Regions from separate parts of the Streptomyces sp. SD15 genome, predicted to be linked through region 2. Evidence: riboswitches for the same ligand, from Rfam matches in the RefSeq annotation. Region 2 holds a riboswitch; each other region holds the start of a gene.

Region 1 (7,108 bases), on a different contig from region 2:
GGCGTTTCGTCGCCGGCGAGTACCCCAACCAGGCCGAGCCGGGCGCGGACGGGGTGCACAAGTGGCAGCAGGAGGACCGCTCCCTGGACGGCACGGACCTGGTGTTGTGGGCCACGGTCGGCTCCCACCACTTTCCGCGCCCCGAGGAATGGCCGGTCATGCCGGTGGCCCGGGCCCGGCTGCGGCTGGAACCCGACGGGTTCTTCGACCGCAACCCGGCCCTCGACGTCCCCGCACCTGTCTCGTGCCATACGCCACGCACCACGCCCACCGCCCAGGACCCTGCGACTCCGGACCACTGCTGCGGATGAACAAAGGGAAAGTCCTTGCCTACGCACTGTGCGCGGCTGGCTATCATCCGTGCTGATTCAACTAGGGACGACCTCCACAATCATTCATCCGAGTGTGAAATACTCCAATATGCCCAATGAAAGGTTACTTTCATGAGCAATAGGGACAATGGGCCGGATTATTACGCGAGTATACGACTTGACCGCACAGGTCAGGCCGAGGCCTTCGACGCCATCGGCGACCACTACGACGAGGCCTTCCCGCACAAGGAGGGTCAGGTTTCCGCCGGCGAATGGCTGATCGGCTCCCTGCAGGCAGACGCCCGCGTGCTGGACCTCGGCTGCGGCACCGGAGTGCCGACCGCACGCCAGCTGACGGACGCCGGCTTCGAGGTCGTGGGCATCGACCTGTCCGGCGGGATGGTGGGACTCGCCCAGGAACACGTCCCCGGTGCGACGTTCCACCGGCTGGATCTCGCGGACCTGCGACCGGGCGGCCCTCGCGACCTGGGCCGCTTCGACGCCGTCGCGGCCTTCTTCTCCCTCCTGATGCTGCCGCGCGCGGAGATCCCCCTCGCGCTGCTGACGGTCCGCCACCTTCTGGTACCCGGAGGCCTGTTCATCCTCTCGATGGTGGAAGCCGATGTGGACGACTTCTCGATCCCGTTCCTCGGCAACACGATCCGGGTCTCCGGTTACCTGAAGGAGGACCTGCGCGAGGTCATCGAGACCGGAGGCTTCGAGATCGTCAAGGAGTCCTCCTACACCTTCGCCCCGGCGGTCACCGACGTCCCGCCCGAGGAACAGGTCTTCCTCTGCTGCAGGAGGCGCGACTGAGAACGCACGATGCGACACCATGGGCCCGCGGCACCCACTCGACGGGACGAAACGCGTGACGAAGCACCACACCCCCCATGGAGACCCCGCCGAGGCCGCCCGGCGATCGGACGGCCCGGCGAGTGGGACGAGGCCTGTCGCACCCGCCGCACCCATGGGCTCGTGGGACGCTCGTACGCCTCAGACACCCCAGCCGCCTCCACCGCCCGGCCCTCGTGCCGGGTACCGGGCCACGCAGCCAAAAACCCCGCAACCAAAAGCCAGGCAGCCACATGCCGGGCAGCCACATGCCGGGCAGCCAAAGATGGCGCGCATCTCCCCCTCCTCTTCCGACACCGGGCGACGCGTGCCAGGCACCGAAGCTCCGGATCCGCACCCTTCGCAGGGCGCGGTGTCGGTCAGTACCGGCTCGCAGACCGACCGGCTTCGGTATCTCGACGTGGCAACTCGGCGGATCGCCCGCGGGATGGATCTGGACGAGACTCTCCGGGAACTGCGCCGGGCGGCCGTCCCCACGTTCGCGGACGCGATATTCATCCATCTGCGGGACCCGTTGCCGGTGGGGGACGAGAAGTCGGCCGCACCCGTCGTCCTCCAGCTGCACAGCATCGACCGGGCGCCCGCGACTCCGGACGCAGAGCGGTCCGTGAGGCCTGCGCCGAAGATCCTCCCCCAGCCCTCGGGTGTGGCCGAGTGCGTGCGTCCGACGGTCACCGGACGACTCGCACAGCTGCTGCTGGCCGGAGGGCCGGCGTTCGGCGACGTACCGGGGATCGCGTCGGCGGTGGCCGAGCTGCTAGGGCCCGTGGCGAGTACGCCCGGAACGCTCCCGCCGGGCCGCAGGCTGATCATCGCCCCGCTGCACGGCCGCCACCACGCCATGGGCATCGTCGTTCTCCTGCGCCGGCCGGAGCGCGCCGCCTTCACCGGTGACGACCTGCTCGTCGCCTCCCAGCTCGCGACGCATACCGCTCTCGGCGTCCAAAAGGCGGTGATGTACGGACACGAGGCCGCCGTGGCGGACACGCTGCAGCGCACCATGCTCCCGTCGTCGCTGCCCGAGCCCACCGGCGTCCGACTGGCCAGTCGTTATCTGCCGGCCTCGAAGACCGCGCAGGTCGGCGGCGACTGGTACGACGCGATCCCCCTGCCCGGCAATCGCATCGCCCTGATCGTCGGCGATGTCATGGGCCATTCCATGACCTCCGCCGCGATCATGGGCCAGCTGCGCACCATCGTGCAGACCCTCGCCGGGCTCGACCTGCCTCCGGACGAGGTCCTGCACCACCTCGACGAGCAGGCCCAGCGTCTTGGCGGCGACCACATGGCGACCTGCCTCTACGCGATCTACGACCCGATATCGCGGCGACTGCTCTTGGCGAACGCCGGCCACCCGCCCGCGATACTCCTGCACCCGGACGGCCGCGCGGAGGTACTGCACGTCCCGCCGGGCGCTCCGATCGGCGTCGGCGGCGTCGTCTTTGAATCGGTGGAGATGCCCGCGCCCACCGGAGCGACCCTCCTGCTGTACACCGACGGCCTCGTCGAGTCCCATGAAACAGACGTGGGTACAGGCGTCGCGGCTCTGCGCACCCACCTCCAAGGCACAGCCCACAGGCTCGTCACCTCCTCACTGGAACCGCTGTGCGACCAAGTGCTGGACACCTTGGGCCCGGGTGTCCGGGACGACGACATCGCGCTGCTCATCGCGCGATTCGAGGGCTTCCCCGCGGACAGCGTGGGGTACTGGTTCCTGGCCCCCCACCCGCTGACCGCGGGACAGGCACGGCGGTTGACCCGCAGGGCACTGCGCCGCTGGGGCCTGGAATCCTTGCTCGATTCGACGGAACTCATGGTCAGCGAGATCGTGACGAACGCCGTGCGCTTCGCCTCCCGGCCCATCGCCCTGCGGCTGCTCCGCTCGGACGTGGTCCGCTGCGAGGTGACCGACGACTCGCCCCAGGTGCCCCGGATGCGGCACGCCGAGCCAGGCGACGAGGGCGGCCGCGGCCTGTTCCTGGTCAATCAACTCGCGTGGCGCTGGGGAGCTACGAGACTGAGCACGGGCAAGGTCGTCTGGTTCGAGCAGCAGATCCCGAGGTGACCTGCCCCACTCGCCGGTGCGGCCTTGGGAGCGGGGTCGAGGAGTCGCCGGCCGGGGCGCGGACACCCTCTCCTCATGCCCAATTCACCAGGTCGGAAATGCATATGGGACATTTCACGCTTCAACCTTCACGTGAGGCACACAAGTTGGCTAGATTGGCAGGCAGGCCGCACGACTCCCTCCGGCGAACCTCGCCGGGTTGTGCGACCTCCGCCGAGTCCGCTGCACCCCAAAACAGCCGGAGACCCAACCGACCTTGGGGTGAATCGGCCCAACTGCCCACCAGGGCACGGGCCGTAGGGCATACCTTCCGAACCGTTCGCCCGAACCAGACAGCCAACTCGGTAGGCGGAGCACGGAAGGAGTACGTCCCCCCATGGCGCCGGAACGCACCCCGCGTCCTGGAGGCATGAGCCTCCCTGGCATGCGCGACTCCGCCCTCCCGGCCGCGGCCCTCACCTCTGAGGCCCAGGCTGCCCGGACCGCCGGCGCCACGCCGTCGGCAGGGAACGACGAGCCGAGCCGCGAAGAGGTCCAGCAGCGGATCAACAGCCTCTACAACCGGGCCGAGACCGCCACCGGGACCTACAACGCGACCCGCGCCACGACCACCGGATCACGCCAACGCGGCAATCCGGCACCCGGCAACGGGCGCCCGCGCACCGATCCCGCCCTCGACAACAACGTAGCCAAGCGGTGGTTCGACGTGGGGCGCGCGCGGCTGGGCCCGACCGTGCCGGCCCGGCTGCCGGCCGACAGAATGCCGAACCGTGCGGCCGACGCGCGGCCCACGGGCCCTGCGGGGCGTCCGCAGGACGAACTCACCGGCCGTGGACGGGAAGTGTCCGGCCCGCGCGTCCCGGAGTTGACCGCCGGGCCCGCAGCCGGGGTGCCCACCGGCCCCGTGGCGGAGTTGACCGCCGGGCCCATGGCCGCGCTGCCGGTCGCGCGGGAGGCACGCCAGGAGGAGGCCTCAAAGGCCCTGCCCGCGTTGGCCATCGAGCCTCCGCACACCTCGTTGAGGACGTCCAAGGAACAGATCCAGCAAAAGCTCGCCACGGCCCGTGAACTGCTGTCCAAGCACGCCGCACAGCACAGTGCGCAGCTCCCGGCGATCGAGCCCCGGGCCGAGGACACCTGGCGCACCTCCGAAGAACAGGCTCCCCGCCAAGCCGGTGAGGCGTGGCTGTGGCAGCAACCGGCCGGCCTCGGCGCCGACATGACCGTCGACACGGCCAGTACAACCGTCGACACGGCCTATACAAGCGTCGACACGGCCTATACAAGCGTCGACGCGGCCTTTACAAGCGTCGTCGCAGGCCATTCAACCGGCGCCGCAGCTTTCATCAGCACCGGCAGCGGGTCGGAGTCGGGATACGGCAGGAAGGCCGCGGAGGCACTCGCCTTTGCCCGTGGACAGATCGGCAGACCGTGCGTCTGGGGCGCGACCGGACCGGACTCGTACGACTGCTCCGGTCTCACCCAGTCCGCCTGGAAGGCCGCCGGGGTCGCACTCCCCCGTACCGTGCACGATCAGTCGACCGCCGGCACAGCGGTCGCCCTCGCCGACATGCAGCCCGGCGACCTGATCTTCTTCTCCGGCGATGTCGGCCACGTCGGCCTGTACACCGGCAACAGCATGATGATCCACGCGCCGAGCCCAGGGGCGTACATACGCGAGGAGTCGATCTTCTACGCCGGATCGTCGGCGATCCACAGTGCCGTACGGCCGGCGTGAAGCCCGGCCGGCCACGAGCGCGAAGTAGTCCTTGAACATCCAGAACGAGGCGCCGTTGACGTGGCCGCACCAGGGCGCGGATATGGGCAGCACCGGTCGGCACTGGGTCTGGCGTGACGCCGAGGGTCAGGCCGCCGGTGCGCCGCGGTCCGCTCGGACGCGGGCGGGCACCGCGACTCAGTAACAAGCAAGCCCCGCCTCCGGAGTACCGGAGGCGGGGCTGTATGGAGCGCCGGGCAGGCCTTGCACCTGCATCTCCCCGCAGGAAGCGGGACGTCTTTCCTTGGACCACCAACGCCAGGCTGACCACCGGAGTTCCGGCGGGCCGTTCAACAAGATCGATCATAGCCCAGCCGCGGCGAGGCCGGCTACATACATCCCCACCGTCACATCACTAGGATTTTCCGCTCTCGGTATATTGATCTCATGAATCCGCGGATGGCCCTTCTCCGTGCGATCGACGACGACGTGGCGGTGACCGAGGCGCTCCGTCTCGCTCTGGAACAGGTCGTGGCCGAGCTCGGCGGGGTCGGCGGCATGGTTCATGTGGGCGGGCCCGAGGGCCTGCGCGGGCTGCACCTGCTCGCGAGCAGCGGACTGCCCCCGACGATGACCGAGCCCTGGGAGCGCGTCCCGGACGACGGAAGCCTGCCACCGGTCCGCGCCGTACGCGAGGAAAGGAGCGTCTGGCTGGCCGCGGCCCCGCAGGCAAAACCGGCCCCCGGGACGACCACGGGCACGGACCCGGCCGACAGCGTCGCCACCGTCCCGCTGCCCGGCCCCGACAGACCACTGGGCGCACTCACCGTCCTGACCGAGGCCCGCCGCGCCCCCGAACCCGACCAGTGGGCCTTCCTGAACGCCGTCGCCGCCTGGATCGCCGTACGACTGGGCCGCCCCCTCCTGCCCAAGGAGCCACCACCTCGGGAACTGCGGCCCGGACCGCTTCTGCAACAGGCGCTGGAGGCCGTACGCGTCGGATCCTGGGAGTGGACCATGGCCACCGACGAGGTGGACCTGGACGAGGCGGCGATGAGCGTGCTCGGGCTCGATCCGGAGAAGTTCGACGGGCGGGCGGAAACATGGTTGAACCTCATCCATCCCGACGACAGGCCGTTGGTGACCTCCGAGGTCGACAAGGCGTTGCGCGATCGGCGCACGTACGGCACCGAGTACCGGGTGCGGCACCCGGACGGCACGATCGGCTGGGTCCAGGTACGCGGCCAGGTGAAACTGGCGCACGCCGATCAGCCCGTCGGCGTGGTCGGCACCGTATGGGACTCCACCGGGTCCCGCAGCGCTCGCGACACGATCAGCCACGCGCTGCGTCACATGAGCGACGGCTTTCTCACCCTCGACCACCAGTGGCACATCACCTTCCTCAACGAGGAGGCGGAGCGAGTACTGGGCTTGGGCCAGGAGCTGGTCGGCCGCCTGCTGTGGGACGTCACTGCCCTACAGGTCCCCGGTCTGCGGGCCCTCTGCGAGGAGACCGCCGCACGGCCGAAGCCCACCGGCCTGGACTTCCTGGCACCGGGGACCCGGCGCTGGTGCCACCTGCGACTGGTCCCGCTCCCTGACGGCCTGGCCTTCTTCTTCACCGATATCCACGAAAAGCTGATGCGGGACGTCGAGCGCGATACGGCCGCCCGCGCGCAGGCCGACCGGGCCGCCCGCATAGGGGAACTGACAGCGGCGCTCGCCAAGGCGATCGGCGCGCAGGGCGTGGTGGACGCGGTCGCCCGGCACGTACTGCCACCGTTCGGCGCGGCTGGGCTGATGATGCAGGTCATCGAGGACGGGCGAACGCGTGTCGTCGGCAGCGTCGGCTATGCGCAAGAGTTCACCGATCTCTTCAACAACCAGCCCGTCTCGGCAGGCAGCGCGATCATGGACGCCATGCTCAGCCGTATCCCGCAGTTCTTCTCCTCTCCGCAGGAGTTCGCGTCGCACTACCCGCAGCTGGGCGGCAATCCCACGGCGGGCGGCAAGAAGGCATGGGCGTTCCTGCCTCTGATCGCATCCGACCACCCGGTCGGGGTGTGCGTGATCTCCCTCGACCAACCGCGCCCGTTCTCCAGCGAGGAGCGCACACTTCTGGTCGCGATCAGCGGTCTCGTCGCCCACGCGCTGGAACGG
Region 2 (7,108 bases):
GCGCTGAAGTTCGCCCGGTACGCCACCGGCAAGCCGCGGATCCTCTATTGCTCGCACGCCTTCCACGGCCTGACCACCGGCTCGCTCTCCGTCAACGGTGAGGACGGGTTCCGCGACGGCTTCGCCCCGCTGCTCCCCGACACGGCCGTCCCGCTCGGCGATCTCGACGCCCTGGCACGGGAGCTGAAGAAGGGCGACGTCGCCGCGCTCATCGTCGAGCCCATCCAGGGCAAGGGCGTGCACGAGGGCCCGCCCGGCTACCTGCGCGCCGCCCAGGAACTGCTGCACAAGCACAAGGCGCTGCTCATCGCGGACGAGGTGCAGACCGGACTCGGGCGGACCGGGGACTTCTACGCCTACCAGCACGAGGAGGGCGTCGAGCCGGACCTGGTGTGCGTGGCCAAGGCGCTCTCCGGCGGCTATGTGCCGGTCGGAGCGACACTCGGCAAGGACTGGATCTTCAAGAAGGTCTACTCGTCGATCGACCGGGTCCTCGTCCACTCGGCGAGCTTCGGATCGAACGCGCAGGCCATGGCGGCGGGACTGGCCGTGCTCTCCGTGATGGAGAACGAACAGATCGTGGCCCATGCCCGGGTCACGGGCGAGCGGCTGAAGTCCCGGCTCGCGGCGCTCGTGGACACGTATGAGCTGCTGAGCGACGTACGCGGCCGGGGTCTGATGATCGGCATCGAGTTCGGGCGGCCCAAGTCGCTGAAGCTGCGGAGCCGTTGGACCATGCTGCAGGCCGCGCGCAAGGGGCTGTTCGCGCAGATGGTCGTCGTCCCGCTGCTCCAGCGGCACCACATCCTCACCCAGGTCTCCGGCGATCATCTGGAGGTGATCAAGTTGATCCCGCCGCTGATCATCGACGAGCGGGACGTGGATCGGTTCGTGGCGGCCTTCACCGCCGTGATGGACGACGCACACAGCGGAGGCGGGCTGATGTGGGACTTCGGGAAGACGCTGGTGAAGCAGGCGGTGGCCATCCGGTAAGGGGGTGCGCCTGGGGCGGGCTCCTGGCGGGAGCCCGCCCCAGGCGCGTCAGAGGGCCTTTAGGTCAGAAGATCGGAGGCCCTTTGCCTCAGAGGCAAGAAATTTGCCCATGAGGCAAAGGTGCGGCTCAATGGACACATGAGCCCTGCAGAGCCGGGGGCGGCCGGAACGCCGCCCGAGTCCGGGACAGCCGAGGTGCTGCCCGCCGTCGCACCGCGGCTGCGTGAGGTGCGCCGCCGCGCCTCGCTGACCCTGGAGGCCGCGGCCCGTGCCGCCGGGCTCTCGGCCGCCCACCTCTCCCGGTTGGAGACGGGGCAGCGCCAGCCCTCGCTGCCGATGCTGCTCGCACTCGCTCGCATCTACGATACGACGGTTTCGGCGCTGCTCGGCGAGACGGTCGCCGAGCGGGACGCGATCGTGCGGGCCCCCGACATGGAGCCGACCAAGGCGGGCGGCTGGACGTACTGGCAGGCAGGCGCCCCGGGACGCGGGATGCAGGCCCTGCGGGTGCACGTGCCGTACGGCTCGCAGGGCGACGTGGTGCGCGTCCACCCCGGCGAGGAGTGGCTCTACGTCCTCCAGGGGCGGCTGCGGCTGCGCCTCGGGGACACCGCGCAGGTGCTCGCGCCCGGAGACAGCGCACACTTCGACTCGCTGACCCCGCACCGCCTCGCGGCCGCCGATCGCTCGGGGGCCGAGCTGCTCTTCGTACACACCTTGCTGCAGAGCCCCACCGCCGCGCTGTGCCTCGGCCCGGCGGCAGGGCACCCGACGACCATGGGAGAGATGTCATGACGGAACCCCAGGCGGAACCCCAGGAGCCCGGAAGGCGGCGGTCCATGGATGACAAGTTCCCCCGCGCGCTGTGGGTGCGGCTCATCATCTATGTCGCCGTGGGCCACCTCTTCGCGGCCTTCATCTACCTGCTCTTCACGCTGGGTGCGCAGAACCAGTAGATCTTCGTCACCCCCGTGGGGATCGGCCCGGGGGATCAGCACGGGGGATCAGCACGGGCCTTTGGGGCTCAGTCCAGCAGGCGCTCGCGCAGACGCTCCCGCAGCTCCGGAGTGATGCGCAGCGCCTGCTCCAGGTAGGTGTCCACGCCGCCCCAGGTCTCCTCGATGGTGTCGAAGGCCGCCGTCAGATATTCGGCGCGTGCGTCGAACAGCGGGCTGAGCAGCTCCATGACCTCGGGGGAGCGGGCCGACTCCGAGGAGCCGCTGCGGCGGACCCTGTAGCGACGGTGCGTCGCGTTCGACTCCAGGTAGTCGGTCACGATGGCGTCGCGCTCTACGTCCAGGGCGAGGAGCGTCACCGCTATGGACAGCCCCGCGCGGTCCTTGCCCGCCGCGCAGTGCATCAGCGCGGGCACGCTGTCCTCGGCCAGGGAGTGCAGCACCTGGGAGTGCTCGGGCGTGCGCTCCTTGATGATCGTGCGGTAGGAACCGATCATCCGGTTGGCCGCCTTGCCGTCGCCGAGGTGTGCGCGCAACTGGGCGACGTCGCCGTCACGGACCATCTGCCAGAACTCGCTGCCGTCGGCCGGGTCGGTCAGCGGAAGATTCACGTTCCGTACACCCGCCAGCTCGACGTCCGGTCCCTCCAGCTTCTGGTCCGCGGCATTGCGGAAGTCGAAGATCGTGTGCAGTCCGAGAGAGGAGAGGAGCGCGGCGTCCTCCTCCGTCGCGTGCGCGAGATGGCCGCTGCGGAACAGCCGGCCGTACCGCACCCGCCGGCCGTCCCTGGTGGGCAGGCCGCCCACGTCTCGGAAGTTGCGCACTCCGGCCAGCTCGGGCTCGGTCGACGGGACCTGCTGCGTCACGGGGGCTCCTCCCATTGGGCCGTCGGCGCTGCTCGTCGACGGGGGCGCGCCCTCCGACGATACGACATGGGTTCCTCGGGCAATGAAGTTGTCCACAGGCGTCGCCCCGGGTGGGAGACGCCCTTGACGATGGTGGTGCTGGAGCCACTGGTGAACGTCAACTACCGCTTTGCGGACGCCGGTTGGCCGACGAGGTCAGGTTGGTGCGATTTGTCCGGCTGTGTCGCATGTGACTGTTCTGGTCGAATTGGCGTCTTAGTTCCAACTGAGCCTGGAATAAAGCATCGTGGGTCGACCTGCGTGAGCAGCGTCATATTCGTGACGATGTGTTGCAGCCCCTTTTTTTCAACCGGCCCGAATTTCCGGGTGTATTGAGGGGGCGGAAAGGTCGCCCATTCACGGAGGGTGACGGGAATTCCGGCATGGATCAAGAAAGGTATGCACACAGCAGATCCACACGGTTGTCGACGCGCTCTCATCTCGCTTACGTTCGCCCTCAATCCGGACGGACGCCCAATCCTGCCGCCGCCCGGAATCCGCACTCACCCGAACTCGGCAGGAGCGGGGGACCCGCAGGTACCACGCCTGTTCCGGTCTCCGGAACGGCTAGGGGTTCAGTCGCGCAGTCGCGCGGCCGGGCATCTCCAGCCCGCACCCGACAGCTCACCTCGCAGGCGCCGGAGAGGAATTCGTCATGCCCGCGAAGGGTAAGCACCGCCGTCCGAAGGCTCAGCGTTTCACCCGCTCGATCGCCGTGGCCGGAACGGGTGGCGCCGCGCTCGCGCTGCCGCTGATGGGGGCGGCCGGCGCCCACGCCGCGACCCCGGCGACCGCCGTTTCGTCGGCTCCGGAGGAGAGCGCGACGGCTTCGGGGAAGGCCACGACGGTTTCGGACAAGTCCGCGGCCGACTCGTCGAAGTCCGCGACCGCCGCGGCGAAGACCTACGCGGTGAAGGCCGGCGACTATCTCCTGAAGATCGCCGACGAGCAGGACGTCAGTGGTGGCTGGAAGCAGCTCTACTCCGACAACCGCACGGCCATCGGCAGCGACCCGTCGCTGATCCACCCGGGCCTGAAGCTGACGATCGGCGAGAAGGCCGCGCCGACCGGTGTCGCGAAGTCACCTTCGAAGGCGTCCATGAAGTCGTCCACGCCGTCGGCCGGCAAGGCGAACGCACCCAAGACGCAGATCACGGATATAACGGGCTCCACGGATTCCGCGAGCACCGCGGCCTCCACGGCCACCTGGTCCGCCGACACCGCGAGCGCCTCCGGCTACACCGTGCCCGTCGAGGGCGCCACCGTCGGCACCCACTACAAGGTGGCCGGCAGCATGTGGTCCAGCGGCTACCACACCGGTGTGGACTTCGTCGTCCCGACCGGCACCACCATCAAGTCCATCGCCGCGGGCACCGTCGTCTCCGCCGGCTGGGGCGGCGCGTACGGCAACCAGGTCGTCATCCAGCACGCCGACGGCCAGTACTCGCAGTACGCCCACCTGTCCTCGCTCTCCGTCTCGGCGGGCCAGACCGTGACCGAGGGCCAGCAGATCGGCCTCTCCGGCGCGACCGGCAACGTCACCGGTCCGCACCTGCACTTCGAGATCCGCACCACGCCGGACTACGGCTCGGACCTGGACCCGGTCGCGTACCTGCGCTCGCACGGTGTCGCCGTCGGCTGACGCCCTTCCTCGCCTCTGAAGGCCGGACCCCGTGATGCCTGGGGTCCGGCCTTCGGCGTTTCGGGACAGGGATCCATGGGCGACCACGGAGTGATCCATGAAGGATCCATGATCGGAAGATTGCGACCCCTGCTGATTCATGATCGGCGCATTGCGGTCTTGTGGCGGCGACATAGGAGTATCGACAGGCGCGCCGCGGCGACACCATAGTGATCTCCGCAAGCGCTTTCTGTGCTTTCTATGTCTTCGGAGGTTCCCGTGCCCGGCGTCGACCGACGCACCCCCGTCAAGGGCGCCGCAGCCGCAGCCGCAGCCGCAGCCGCAGCCGCAGCCGCAGCCGCAGCCGCAGCCGCAGCCGCAGCCGCCGCTCTGCTGTTCGTGGGCGCGCCTCCTGTTGTCGCGTCCGGAGACTCGAACGTCGTACGGCCCGATGACAGGCGTCTCGCGTACGAGGGTCACTGGGGACGTACCGCCGAGGCCGCCGCCACCGTCAACTCCGGGTCCCGGCTGCGTTTCCGCTTCACCGGCGGCACGCTGCACGCCCTCTTCGACGTCTCGTCGATCACCGTGCCCGCGCAGATCTATGCGTCGGTGGACGGCGGGCCGAAGCGGTTGTACGACGTTGACCGGCCCGACATCGCCATCGCTCTGTCGGGCCGGGGGACGCACACCGCCGAGATCTCCGTGAAGGACGTCTTCTCACGAGCCAACCGCTGGACTCCGCCGCTGCAGACGGGGGTCGTCCTCACGGGTCTGCGGCTGGACGAGGAGGCGCGGCTGCTTTCCGAACGTCCTTTACGGGGGCCTGAGTTGGCCTTCTACGGAGACTCCATCACCCAAGGCGTCATGGCGCTGTGCGAGGTGAACACCTCCGACTGTGCCGACGGTACGGCCGCGTATCCGACCCTGGTCGCCGACACCGCCCTCACCGCCATCCCTCGTCCGGAAGGCAGCACCTCATGACAACCCGCAGAGCCTTCGGAGCCCTGGCCGCCGGTACCGCACTCGCGGTGCTCGCCCCGGCGGCCACCGCGAGCGCCGCGCCGCGCCACCGCCGGGGACGGCTCATCGCCCACGACGGCTTCCGGCACGGCCTGGGCCAGTGGGCGACCGAACTGCAGGACGGCGGCACCGTCAGCGCCTCGCGCGGCGTCCTCGAGATCGACGTACCCAGCGGCGCGACGGTCTGGTTCAAGAAGAAGCTCGAAGGCCCGTACGTCATCGAGTACACCGCCACACCCGTGTCCGCGGGCGGCGTCAACGACCGGGTCTCCGACCTCAACAACTTCTGGAACGCCGTGGACGTCCGCTCCCCGGACAACCTCTTCGCCACGCCGCGCGGCGGCGCCCTCGCGGAGTACGACTACCTCAAGACGTACTACGCCGGATACGGCGCCAACACCAACACGACGACGCGGCTGCGCCGATACGTCGGCCAGGCGGGCGTCCGCCCGCTGATCTACGACTACACGGAGCCGCTGCTCACGGCCAACGAGCCGCACCACGTCCGGATCGTCTCGGACGGTTCCACGGTCCAGTGGTGGAACAACGGGCGGCTGGTCTTCGACTACAGCGACCCGGCGCCTTACACCAGTGGCCACTTCGCTTTCCGGACCGTGTGGAGTCACTTCCGGATCACGGACTTCCAGGTGTGGCGGCTGTTCAACCACTCCTGAGAAGGCCTTATTCCGGGCTAGACCGAGACTTTACGAGTGGCTTATCTCACCACCCGTCAACCCTTTCCTACGGTCGCGTAGCTCACATCGGAAGGTGAATCATGGGTCGATGTGGCAGACGATTCGAAGAGTGACAACAGATCGGTGATCGGGTCGTACGTGGCGGTGGGGGACAGCTTCACCGAAGGCGTGGGCGACCCCGGCCCCGACGGGGCCTTTGTCGGATGGGCCGACCGGTTCGCGGTTCTCCTCGCGGACCGGCGGCCCGAGGGCGACTTCACCTACACGAACCTCGCTGTGCGCGGCAAACTGCTCGACCAGGTCGTCGAGGACCAGCTCCGACGAGCCAAGGAACTCGCCCCGGACCTGGTCTCCTTCTGCGCGGGCGGCAACGACATCATCCGGCCCGGCACCGACCCCGACGAGGTCGCGGAGCGCTTCGAGCGCTCGGTCGCCGACCTCACCTCCGCCGTCGGCACTGTCATGGTGACCACCGGCTTCGACACCCGTGGCATCCCCGTGCTGAAGCATCTGCGCGGCAAGATCGCCACGTACAACGGACATGTCCGGGCCATCGCGGACCGGTACGGCTGTCCGGTCCTGGACCTGTGGTCCCTGAAGACGATTCAGGACCGCCGCGCCTGGGACGGCGACCGCCTGCACCTGTCGCCCGAGGGCCATACCCGGGTCGCCCTGCGTGCCGGCCAGGTCCTCGGCCTCGAAGTCCCCGCGGACCCGGACCAGGCCTGGCCTCCGCTGCCGCCCCGCGGCACGCTCGAGGTACGGCGCGACAACATCCACTGGGCGCGCGAGTACCTCGTCCCGTGGATCGGACGGCGACTGCGCGGAGAGTCCTCCGGGGACCATGTAGCGGCCAAGGGCAGCCTGTCGCCCGACGACATCAAGATGCGGATCGATTCGGTGGCCTGAGTCGGG
Region 3 (7,108 bases), on a different contig from region 2:
TCCGAACTGCTCAGGAGAGGCTGTCGACGGGTCGTAAAGATCTCAACACACCGCCGCTTCCGTCGCTCTGAGGTCGCACGACGGCGGCCCCGACTCACGCCACGGACCAGGCGATCCCGTCCAGAATGTCGTGCTCGCTGACCACGACCTCCGCCGCGCCGATCCGCTCCATGATCGAGAGCAGTACGAGCGCACCGGCGGCGATGACGTCGACGCGCCCCGGGTGCATCGAGGGGACCGCGGCGCGTTCGGCATGGGTGGAGGCGAGCAGCCACTCCGTGATCTCGCGGACGCGGTCGTAGGAGATCCGGGAGTGGTGGATGGCTGCCGAGTCGTACTCGGGAAGGTTCTGCGCGATGGCCGAGACCGTGGTGACCGAACCCGCGAGACCGACCAGAGTGTGGGCCTCGCGCAGCGGGACGGTCCGCTCCGCGAGGTCCAGCGCGGCCTCGATGTCGGCGCGGATCGCGTCGATCTGAGCGGGGGTCGGCGGGTCGGTGACCACGCCCTCGTGGACGAGGTGGCGCTCGGTCATCCGTACGCAGCCGATGTCCACGGAGCGGGCGGCGCGTACGTGGTCGTCGCCCACGACGAGTTCGGTCGAGCCGCCCCCGATGTCCACGACCAGATAGGGCTTGGCGAGGTCGTCCCGCCCCGCCAGCTCCTTGGTCGCCCCCGTGAAGGAGAACTCGGCCTCCTGGTCCCCGGAGATGACCTCGGGCTCGACCCCGAGGATGTCCAGGACTCCTCGTACGAACTCGTCCCGGTTCTCGGCGTCGCGGGACGCCGAGGTCGCCACGAACCGGAGCCTCTCGGCGCCGTGTTCCTTGACGATCGCCGCGTACTCGCGGCAGGCCGCGAAGGTCCGTTCCAGGGCCTCGGGTGCGAGTCGGCCGGTGCGGTCGACGCCCTGGCCGAGCCGGACGATCGTCATCCGGCGGTCCAGTTCGACGAGTTCCCCTGTGTCCGGGTGGGCGTCGGCGACGAGGAGGCGAATGGAGTTCGTACCGCAGTCGATGGCGGCGACGCGTGTCACTTCTCGTCCTCCCCGTCCGTGTCGTCCGTGTCGTCCGTGTCGAAGAAGCCGCCTCCGTTGGCGCCGAGCTTCTGGATGTCCTCCTGGGTCGAGGTGGACGGCACCACGCACGCCCCCTTGCGCCACCACTCCGGCAGCATCGCGATCGCCTCGTCGCCCAGCGGGTTCACCCCCGGACCCGCGGCCAGGGAGTGCGCCACCAGCACGTGCAGGCACTTCACCCGGTCCGGCATGCCGCCGGCGCTCGGGAAGCCCTCCAGGACCTCCATGGCATCGCGACGGGCGATGTAGTCCTCGTGGGCGGCGCGATAGGCGGCGGCCAGCTCGGGGTCGGTCGCCAGCCGGTCCGTCATCTCCTTCATGACGCCGTTGGCCTCGAGCGTGCCGATCGCCGAGGCGGCGCGCGGGCACGTCAGGTAGTACGTCGTCGGGAACGGCGTCCCGTCGGGGAGCCGGGGCGCCGTCTCCACCACGTCCGGCTGCCCGCAGGGACAGCGGTGCGCGATCGCGCGCAGTCCGCGCGGCGGCCGGCCGAGCTGCTGCTTGAAGGCCTCGACATCCGCGTCGGTCGGCTCGGTGCGCGGGGTGGGCGGCGGGGGCGTTTCCATGCCTGTGCTCAAGTCTCTTTCTTCGTCACTTCGTCACTTCGACGGTTCACCGGTCGGAGCGGTCGGACTTGTCGACGCCGTCCCAGACGTTGGCGTACCAGGGCCGGGCTGCCGCCCCCTGGTTCGTCCGCGACTGCTTCGCCGCGTCCGGGTCGATCACGACGTATCCGGTCTCGCCCGGCATCACATAATGCAGCCGCTCCCGGATCTGCTGCTCCGCGTACGCGTCGTCCTGCCAGCGTGCCTTGAGGTCGCGCAACTGCTCGACCCGCGCCCGGGCCTGCTCCCGCTGCCGCTCCAGGTCGGCGATCTCGGCGCGCTGGGACACGTACTGCCTTATCGGGTACGCGAGCGCCACGATCAGGGAACAGATGACGAGGGCGAGGAGCGCGGCCCGCCCGGTCAGCCGGGAACGGCGGGCCTGGCGCTTGGTCTGGGAGCGGTAGACCCGGGCGGCCGTCTGCTCGCCGAGCAGCCGCAGCCTGGTCGCGGTGGAGAACCGGTCCCGGTCCTTCACGGCCATGAGTCCCGCCTCCCCGATACCTGTACCCACCTGGACGTGCGTACGTCCCCGCACACGGTACGGGACCGAGTACGGGGACGTACGTACGACGCTTCCTACGGCTGCAACGCTCAGCCCTTGCTGTGCCCATGGTCCGCAAAGCGGAACTGCGGGAACGCTCAGCCCTTGCTGTGCCCATGGTCCGCAAAGCGGAACTGCGGGAACGCTCAGCCCTTGCTGTGCCCATGGTCCGCAAAGCGGAACTGCGGGAACGCTCAGCCCTTGCTGTGCCCATGGTCCGCAAAGCGGAACTGCGGGAACGCTCAGCCCTTGAAGCGCGGGAACGCGCTGCGACCCGCGTACACCGCCGCGTCGTCGAGGATCTCCTCGATGCGCAGCAGCTGGTTGTACTTGGCGACGCGGTCCGAGCGGGCCGGGGCGCCGGTCTTGATCTGGCCGCAGTTCACGGCGACGGCGAGGTCGGCGATGGTGACGTCCTCGGTCTCGCCGGAGCGGTGGGACATCATGCACTTGAAGCCGTTGCGCTGGGCCATCTCCACGGCGTCCAGCGTCTCGGTCAGCGAGCCGATCTGGTTCACCTTGACGAGCAGGGCGTTCGCGGAGCCCTCCTCGATGCCGCGGGCCAGACGCTCCGGGTTGGTGACGAAGAGGTCGTCGCCGACGATCTGGACCTTGTCGCCCAGCTTCTCGGTGATGACGTTCCAGCCGGCCCAGTCGTCCTCGTACAGCGGGTCCTCGATGGAGACCAGCGGGTACGCGGAGACGAGCTCCTCGTAGTACTCGGTCATCTCGGCGGCCGAGCGGGACTTGCCCTCGAACTCGTACTTGCCGTCCTTGTAGAACTCGGACGCGGCGACGTCGAGCGCGAGCGCGATCTGCTCGCCGGGGATGTAACCGGCCTGCTTGATGGCCTCGAGGATGAGGTCGAGCGCGGCGCGGTTGGACTCCAGGTTCGGGGCGAAGCCGCCCTCGTCACCGAGGCCGGTGGACAGGCCCTTGGTCTTCAGCACCTTCTTGAGGGTGTGGTAGACCTCGGCGCCCCAGCGCAGGGCCTCGGAGAAGGACTCCGCGCCGATCGGGGCGATCATGAACTCCTGGATGTCGACGTTCGAGTCGGCGTGCGACCCGCCGTTCAGGATGTTCATCATCGGAACGGGCAGCAGGTGCGCGTTCGGGCCGCCCAGGTAGCGGAAGAGGGGGAGGTCGGACGCCTCGGAGGCGGCGTGCGCGACGGCGAGCGAGACGCCGAGGATGGCGTTGGCGCCGAGGGAGCCCTTGTTGTCGGTGGCGTCCAGGTCGAACATCGCCTGGTCGATCAGGCGCTGCTCGGTGGCGTCGTAGCCGACGAGCTCCGGGCCGATCTGCTCGATGACCGCGAGGACGGCCTTCTCGACACCCTTGCCCTGGTAACGGTTGGGGTCACCGTCACGGAGCTCGATGGCCTCGAAGGCGCCGGTGGAGGCGCCGGACGGAACGGCGGCACGACCCGTGCTGCCGTCGTCGAGGCCAACCTCGACCTCGACCGTGGGGTTGCCTCGGGAGTCCAGGATTTCCCGGGCTACGACGACGTCGATGGACGGCACGAGCATCTCCTTCTGGGATGTGACGCGGGTACGCGGGGCCGCGAGGCCCGCACGGCGCGGAGCCTCGTTCGGCTACGCGAGATGAGCCTAACCGGCCCGGAGGGATCGGCCAGCCGGTCGACCACCTCTTGGGCAGAACTGAGGGTAAACATTGTTCCCCGGGGGAACAAAAAGCCCCGCTCCGGCGCGTACGGGGGAACACGCGCCGGAGCGGGGAGCCCGGGGGGACGGGGGGACCCTCATCGGGGTCTCCAGTGTGGAGACCCCTCTTATGAGGGGGCTGTCATTCAGCTGAGGGCAGCCGAGGTCACCCCCGGCCGGCCGAGGTCAGCTGAGGTGAAGCTGCTGACCCGGGTAGATGAAGTCCGCGTCGTCGACGATGTCCTTGTTCAGCTTGAACAGCTGCTGCCAGCCACCCTTGACGTTCTTCTTCTCGGCGATCGTGCTGAGGGAGTCACCCGCGACGACCTTGTACTCGCCGTCGCCCTTCGCGACCTTCTCGCCGGTCGGGGTGGAGACGGTCTTTTCGGCGGCCGGGCGCTCCGCCGAACGGGAGGCGGGCTGCTCCGTCGTACGGGTGGTGCTCGTGCCGGTGCTCGCGCTCTGCGTGTCGGCCGAGGACGCGGTGGAGGGCGCGCTGCTGCTCGTACCGCCGCTGTACGGGGTGCTGGACAGGCCCGTGCCACAGGTCGGCCAGGCGCCCTTGCCCTGCCCGGCGAGGACCTTCTCGCCGATGGCGATCTGCTGGGACTTGGAGGCCTGGTCGGCGGTGGACGCGTAGGCGGTGCCACCGTACGCGGCCCAGGTGGAGGCCGAGAACTGCAGGCCGCCGTAGTAGCCGTTGCCGGTGTTGATGGACCAGTTGCCGCCGGCCTCGCACTGGGCGACGGCGTCCCACTCGGAGTCGGTGGCGGCGGAGGCGTTGCCGGCCGCCATCAGCGGGGCGGCGATGGCCACACCGGTGACACCGGCGAGCGTGGCGATACGGGTCGCCTTGGACGGGCGGCGGTGCTTGCCCTTGCTGAGCAGCATGGAGTGATCCCCTCACCGACGCCTGCGAGGTGAGCTGTCGGGTTCGGGCGGGTGAGTGCCCGGCCGCGCGCTCTCGGCGCACGTCTTCACCCCAAGCCACTCCCGGTCAACTACCGGGCGTGGCACTTACCTTGGGTCCCCCGCTCCTGCCTACGGCGCTTGACGCGTCGACTGTTCCCGTACGGCCGCTGGCAGGATTCGGCGTTGCGATCGTCGGGGCCCGCTGTGGCGAGCGGTGATGACCGTAGGCAGGTAATCGGCGGAATTTCAAAGACGATCAGGGCTTCTGAGACTCATGTCTCAGTCTCACCAAACCGGACATTCCACGTCGAACCATGACGTGAACTACCGCTGCTTTTCGCCCGATTCAGCACTAACTGCAAGGCTCTGACCGGGGAGGATGAGGTCCGGATCGGCGCCGACCGTCCCCTCGTTCGCGGCGTACAGCTCCGACCATCCGCCTTCGAGGTCAAGGGAGTCGGCGATGGTCCAGAGATTGTCGCCGACGCGGACGACGTACGAGCCGTCGACGACGTCTCGGGATGCGCCGGAGTCGCGGGAGGCATGCCGGCCGGAGGAGTCGCCGGTACGTCCGTCCACCGAACTGCCGGTCGCACTACCGCTCGTGTCCTCGTCGGCACTGCCGCCGCGGTGGCGCCCGGCGCCGGTCGTCGCACCCTCGGACGTACTCGACGAGTCGTCACTCTGACCCGACTTGTCCGACTCGTCACTCTTCGCCGTGGCTGTGGAGGGGCTGTTGGAATGCTGAGAGTCGGAGTCACCCTCGGTGCCGGACGACGTGGCGGCCTTCGTCGTGTTCCCGGCCGCACCCGAGGGCGAGTCGGACGAAGTCGAGCCCGACGACGGCGAGTCGGACGAGTCGGACGAATCAGAAGAATCGGATGAATTCGACGATCCGGATGAGCTGGACGAGCCGGACGCGTCGTCCACCACACCCGTGTCGACCTCGAACTCGGCCGAGTTCGCACTGAGCCCGGAGAGCGGTCCGCAGGTGGGCCAGGCCACGAGGCCCTTGTCGTCAAGAAGCCGTTCGGCGAGGGCTATCTGCTGCGAGCGGCTGGCCTGGTCGGCGCTGGGCGCGTAGGTGAGGCCGCCGTACTTCTCCCAGTTCTCCTGGGTCACTTGCAGGCCGCCGTAGTACCCGTTGCCGTTGTCGGCGCTCCACTCGCCGCCGCTCTCGCACTCCGCGACCCGGTCCCATGTGGTGCCGTCGGCCGCACTCGCACCGGTGGCACCGAGCAACGGGATGGCGATGGCCGATCCGGTCACTCCTGCCGCGACGATGAGGGCCGGAGCCTGACGGGGGCGACGATGGCGGCCGTTCCCGGAGAGCATGCGGAAGCCTTTCGCGTGACAGCAGATGACTGCGCGACGTATGAGCCGCGTTGACGAGTGAACGTATCCGCACCCGAACACTTGTCACAAGTCGATGCAGCGCAGATCACGTGAAGATCACAGAGTTGAGCGTCCGTCACCTTTTCGTGACCGGATGATCGTGATCCCGACATGCCTACGGACCCGGTGTGAACTCCACCGGAAGCGTGCGCAATCCCCGCATAATGAGACCGCCACGCCAGCGCAAATCGGCTGAATCCCCCGCGAGTTGGAGGTCGGGGAGGCGGGTGAGGAGAGTGGCGAGCGCGGTCTGCCCCTCCAGTCGGGCGAGGGGAGCGCCGAGGCAGTAGTGGATGCCGTGGCCGTAGCCGAGGTGTTGGTTGTCACGGCGGGAGAGGTCGAGCGCGTCCGGCCGGTCGAACCGTTCAGGGTCGCGATCCGCCGCGGCGAGTACGACGAGAACGGGGTCGCCGGGCGCGATGTTCTGCCCGCCGATGTTGACGGCCTCGGTCGCGAACCGCCAGGTGGCGAGTTCGACGGGGCCGTCGTAGCGCAGGAGTTCCTCGACACCGGTTGCCAGCAGCGCCGTCTCCTTGGCGGCGAGGGAGGCCTGCAGCCGCTGTCGCTGCTCGGGGTGGGTGAGCAGGGCGTAGGTGCCGTTGCCGATCAGGTTCACGGTCGTCTCGAAACCTGCGAACAGGAGGATGAAGGCCATCGCCGCGGCCTCGTTCTCGGTGAGGTGCTCGCCGTGGTCGGAGGCGCGGATGAGGCCGGAGATGAGGTCTTCGCCGGGGGCGGGCGTGTCGGAGAGGGCCTCGCGCTTCTTGTGGATGAGCTCGGCGAGGTATCCGCGCATCTTCTTGACGGACCGCGCGACCCCACCCCGCGGCCCTCCGCCGTGCCGGATCATCATCCCCGCCCAGTCCCGGAAGTCGTCCTGGTCCTCGCGGGGGACGCCCAACAGGTCGCA

What was found. Region 2 has a riboswitch for cyclic di-AMP ahead of ACX28W_RS24050 (M23 family metallopeptidase). Riboswitches for the same ligand answer to the same signal wherever they lie in the genome.
Region 1: linked by a shared signal. The riboswitch ahead of ACX28W_RS07200 (C40 family peptidase) and the one ahead of ACX28W_RS24050 (M23 family metallopeptidase) in region 2 are both predicted to bind cyclic di-AMP.
Region 3: linked by a shared signal. The riboswitch ahead of ACX28W_RS13750 (transglycosylase family protein) and the one ahead of ACX28W_RS24050 (M23 family metallopeptidase) in region 2 are both predicted to bind cyclic di-AMP.

What each region holds. Positions count from the first base shown of each region.
Region 1 covers NZ_JBTLMO010000005.1:154,106-161,213, forward strand. The annotation lists gene ACX28W_RS07185 (primary-amine oxidase) at 1-311, shown strand, start outside; gene ACX28W_RS07190 (class I SAM-dependent DNA methyltransferase) at 444-1,127, shown strand; gene ACX28W_RS07195 (SpoIIE family protein phosphatase) at 1,432-3,231, shown strand; cyclic di-AMP (ydaO/yuaA leader) riboswitch at 3,433-3,598, shown strand; gene ACX28W_RS07200 (C40 family peptidase) at 3,656-4,969, shown strand; gene ACX28W_RS07205 (SpoIIE family protein phosphatase) at 5,396-7,108, shown strand, end outside.
Region 2 covers NZ_JBTLMO010000024.1:121,064-128,171, forward strand. The annotation lists gene ACX28W_RS24030 (aspartate aminotransferase family protein) at 1-993, shown strand, start outside; gene ACX28W_RS24035 (helix-turn-helix domain-containing protein) at 1,132-1,788, shown strand; gene ACX28W_RS24040 (DUF6126 family protein) at 1,833-1,949, shown strand; gene ACX28W_RS24045 (tyrosine-protein phosphatase) at 2,018-2,815, opposite strand; cyclic di-AMP (ydaO/yuaA leader) riboswitch at 3,349-3,505, shown strand; gene ACX28W_RS24050 (M23 family metallopeptidase) at 3,510-4,496, shown strand; gene ACX28W_RS24055 (hypothetical protein) at 4,737-5,459, shown strand; gene ACX28W_RS24060 (DUF6250 domain-containing protein) at 5,456-6,172, shown strand; gene ACX28W_RS24065 (SGNH/GDSL hydrolase family protein) at 6,317-7,102, shown strand.
Region 3 covers NZ_JBTLMO010000011.1:143,463-150,570, forward strand. The annotation lists gene ACX28W_RS13730 (Ppx/GppA phosphatase family protein) at 95-1,036, opposite strand; gene ACX28W_RS13735 (DUF501 domain-containing protein) at 1,033-1,644, opposite strand; gene ACX28W_RS13740 (FtsB family cell division protein) at 1,691-2,167, opposite strand; gene eno (phosphopyruvate hydratase) at 2,470-3,756, opposite strand; gene ACX28W_RS13750 (transglycosylase family protein) at 4,078-4,782, opposite strand; cyclic di-AMP (ydaO/yuaA leader) riboswitch at 4,787-4,950, opposite strand; gene ACX28W_RS13755 (transglycosylase family protein) at 5,128-6,138, opposite strand; gene ACX28W_RS13760 (cytochrome P450 family protein) at 6,314-7,108, opposite strand, start outside.